DNA from 2 places in the Neobacillus sp. 204 genome. Region 2 is predicted to be linked to the other one. Evidence: riboswitches for the same ligand, from Rfam matches in the RefSeq annotation. Region 2 holds a riboswitch; the other holds the start of a gene.
What was found. A riboswitch is a leader RNA that binds a small molecule or an ion and turns the genes downstream of it on or off. The one in region 2 is predicted to bind cobalamin.
Positions count from the first base shown of each region.

Region 1 (2,207 bases), on a different contig from region 2:
TTTCTGTACATAAGTTACTGCAGTAAATAGAAGTTCGGCCTTTACCTAAACCATGCTTATTTGGATTTTGCCTGTTGACTTCATCACGATAGAACATATATGGCGTGCCTGTTTCTAATTGAGCCACCATGATCCGTGTCATAATATCCATTGCTCGGTAGGTTTTACGAGGTAGAAGCGGGTTTTTAATGGCTTCTTCATATTTCTCAGAAAAATATTTAACATCCGTTTCATCATAAAAATCCTCAAGTCCTAAATGGTTACCATGTTCATCCTTCCAACCCATCATTTGTTTTACTTGATGGGGACAAAATGTATGCCACTGTCCAATACTTCTTCCCTGCTCATCTCTCTCTTCCAATTTTTTCATAAAAAGATCGGGTATAGAGACACCTGTGAAAATATCATGGGCTTTACGGCGTTCATCTCCATTATTTGTTTTCAAATCGAGAAACCCGTTCATAATATCTCTATGGAACAAATCTAGGTACACCGCAATGGCACCTTGGCGTTGTCCTAACTGATCGACACTGACAGCTGTATCATTCACCAATTTTATCCACGGCACCACACCTGAAGAGTTTCCTTTGAATTTCTTAATATCGGAACCAAGTGCACGAACTTTACCATAATAGATCCCAATCCCTCCGCCATCCTTACTTAACCGAGCAATATCCCAATTATTTAAATAGATGCTATCAAGGGAATCATCAACTGTATCAATAAAGCAGGAGGAAAGCTGCCCAAAGCTTTTCCCTGCATTCGCTAAAGTCGGGGTTGCCACCGTCATATATAAATTACTTAATGCCCAATAAGCTTCCTTCACAAGTTGGAGGCGGATCGGCTGCTTTTCATACTTCATAAGAGTCATGGCAATAATCATGAACCGTTCCTGCGGGAGTTCATATACATTTCGGTTATGATCTTGAGCAAGATAACGATCCGCCAGTAAAAATAAACCTATGTAATTAAATAAAAAATCTTTATCTGGATCAATCTCTTTTGCTAATTCATCGATTTCATCTTTACTATATAAGTTTAATAGATCATTAGAATAAATCCCGATATCGGTTAATACTTTTAATAATTTATAAAAGTCACCATATTTTAAAGAACGGTCATATCCGCGGCTTTTTGCAGATTTCCCATATAATTCATTTAAATAAAAGCGGGCAGCAATAAATGTCCAATCCGGTTGGTCCATAGCAATTTGGTTCACTGCATAAAGTAATGCTTGCTGGTTTGCTTCTAACTCTGTTACATTCAGTTCGCTTATTCGGTTTTTTAGTTCTGTTGTGTTAATTTGATATTGTCCTGTAACTTGTTCAATAGCTTCTAAAACATAATGAAGTTCGGATTGTAGTTCCTTAGTCATCATTTCAATTCCCCCTATAATAAAAAAATCCGCTCAACGGTAATTGAGCGGATGAAACGATAACTATACAAATGGAAAAAAATCAAATCCCTTTTGTCGCCATCGTTCATCTTCTCAATCCCCGAAGAAGTTGAAACAACTTAAGAAAGACAGGTCTCCTGACTAATACTTCTTCCTACTTTGAACCCTTCCCATATAAGTACCTAATCAATTAGACAGTTTTATACAGTGGTTTGTTCATTTCGTCAGCATTTACAGTTGCGGGGGCAGTTCTGGATTTACACCAGATTCCCTTTTAAGCCACAATGGCATCATCTCTTAAGGCTAACACAATATATAGTTTTATAATTATCATTCGAAACAATATATAGTGAATCAATTAAATTAAATAATAGTATAGTAAATAAAATATTTCAAGTCTATTATTATATAAAAATGAAACTTATCTGGGTTCATATCCGTAAATGAAGAAAGATCAAGTTGAAAAGGGGCATTTATATGGGGAACATATTTCTATTTACGTTGATTATCGGGATTGCTGCGGCACTTATTCTAATACCTATTTTTAAACATGATCAAGCAAGTAAAAAGGAAGGAAAAAAACTAAATATCGGTGTCTCCATTGCTGTTGTTGTGCTTCTCATGCTAGCTGTGTTTTCATTCTATTATTTCAGTAATTTTGATAGAAATTTCACCTCATTATGGCCGTTAGCAATTATTGTTTCCGCTGCTGGAGCCGTTCTTTCCAATGGTACAGAAAGAAAGATCAAAGGACTACTTTTCCTCGCAAGTCTTTGCCTGGGGATTTATTTCTTAACTGCCTTTATTTTTA
Region 1 covers NZ_JBJORY010000002.1:519,143-521,349, forward strand. The annotation lists gene ACJ004_RS06640 (ribonucleoside-diphosphate reductase subunit alpha) at 1-1,378, opposite strand, end outside; cobalamin riboswitch at 1,508-1,706, opposite strand; gene ACJ004_RS06645 (hypothetical protein) at 1,874-2,207, shown strand, end outside.
Region 1: another riboswitch for cobalamin. It lies ahead of ACJ004_RS06640 (ribonucleoside-diphosphate reductase subunit alpha); the one in region 2 lies ahead of metE (5-methyltetrahydropteroyltriglutamate--homocysteine S-methyltransferase).

Region 2 (2,207 bases):
CCAATTACTTCTTGAATCCCTATCCATGTTTTAATCTGTTCTTGAACAAACTGATCATATACTTCTGTCGTCCACTCGCCCCTTCTCCATTTTCTTCGGGCTTGACGGATTTCTATCGTTTGCGGAAAACTTCCAATCGTAGTTGTCGGAAGGAAAGGAAGCTCCAACACTTGTTGGTCCTCGCGGCGCTTATCAAATGATGATGGCCGCTTCGCAACCTGTGATAGACTGCTAGCTACTGACTCTTGAACCTCGAGTCGATTTCTCGCCGGAGACTGAGCCAAATCATTTCGTGCGGTTTCACTTTGATTAAACTCCTTCATAACCTCTGTTTCACCATGAAGGGCCCTTTTTACCAGAGATTGAATTTCATCTAATTTTTCATCAGCAAAAGCCAATGCGTCCTTAATAAGTGGATGAAGATTCGTTTCTTGACTGAGGGTAACTGGTACATGAAGCAAACTGGAAGATGGCTGCAGCCACAACCGCTCTTTTGGAACAGTTCCTGTAATGATTTCGACGAGTTTCGCTTTATCCGTCAACTGGGAACGCCAAATATTCCTCCCATCGATTAACCCCACGCCAAGGATCTTATCCTTCGGAAATCCATACGTTGCCAGGGATTGTAGATTCCCTTCCAAACCATGGACAAAATCCAAACCAACCCCGGCAACTGGAAGATTGATCACTTCAGAATAATATTCTACCGAATCAAAATACGTTTGCAGCATGATTTTCAACTCAGGAGCAGCTTCTTGCAGTTGTTTGTAAATGTAAGAGACAGTTTTCATTTCGTCAGCTGTTATGGATGTAACGAGAGTCGGTTCATCCAGTTGAACCCATTCTACCCCTTCTTCCGCAAGCTCCTGTAAAATTTGCGCGTATAAGGGAACAATCTGCAAAATAAGTGCTGGTAATTGTTTTTGTTCATATCCCTTCGAAAGCTTTAGAAATGTATAAGGTCCCACAATGACTGGCTTTCCGTTAATGCCTAGTTTTTCCTTCGCCTCACGATAGGCAAGCAGGGGTTTGTTTTCGGTTACGGTTGGTTTGATCCCCGTGAGTTCTGGAACTATATAATGATAATTCGTGTTAAACCATTTCGTCATTTCTGATGCGACCGCTGTCTGGCTGCCTCGAGCCATTGCAAAATAAGTGGAGAGCGGCACTTTTCCTCCCTCATATTCATACCTTTTTGGTACGAAACCAAACATAACGGCCGTATCAAGGATATGATCATAAAGGGTAAAATCACCTACAGGAATATAATCAATTCCTTTATCCTTTTGCTTTTGTAAGTGCTGAAGGCGAATCTGTTCCATCTGAAGAAGAAAGTCTTCCTCTTCTACCTTTCCTGCCCAAAACGCTTCTAAAGTCTTCTTCCATTCACGATTTTCCCCAATGCGTGGATATCCAAGATTACTGCTTTTCATCTCATTACCTCCCGATTTTTTAAAATAAAAAAAGGCATCTCTAACGATCGAAAAGAAAGTTAGAGATGCCTAATATATAGTGGGACATACGTCACCCGTCTTATAATTAGCAAGCCATCTAACACCTCCCTATCTCCCGTAGGTCTTCAGTGTGGTCGAAACAGGCAGGTCTCCTGACTTAAGGGTCATCACCAGCACAAACCTTCCCGATCATATCGATCAGTGGCGTTAAACATTGCGCTGATTATCCTTTTACAGTGGCGGGACCGTGTCGGATTTGCACCGAGCTTCCCTTTTCATCCTTGAGCATTGCTTCAAGGAACCTGTTCGCACGTATTCAATTAAATGGAAAGCATGAACTATGAGTCAGGCTTTCCGATACCATCTATTTGATAGTATTCTGTAAGCATAATACAAAATGGTGTAAAATTCTATCAATTTCGTAAATTAGTAAAAAAAACTGCCTTTATACAGTAAAGCGATAATAATAATAGATCAATTTCTTGCTAATCGATAATCTGAAGGGCTAAACTGCATATACTTCTTAAACATGCGGCTAAAATAATTGGCATCATGGAATCCTATTCTGGCAGCAATCTCACTTATTGGTAAATCGGTCATTTCTAAATACGACAAGGACATGTCAATTCTCATTCGGTTTAAATAATCAATTAAACTAATTCCTACTTCTTTTGTAAACAAATGACTAAAATGATGCCGGCTCAAGCAGCAATATTGTGCTATTTCATTCAGAGAAATACTCTCTTGATGATG
Region 2 covers NZ_JBJORY010000007.1:126,137-128,343, forward strand. The annotation lists gene metE (5-methyltetrahydropteroyltriglutamate--homocysteine S-methyltransferase) at 1-1,433, opposite strand, end outside; cobalamin riboswitch at 1,580-1,775, opposite strand; gene ACJ004_RS15880 (helix-turn-helix domain-containing protein) at 1,929-2,207, opposite strand, start outside.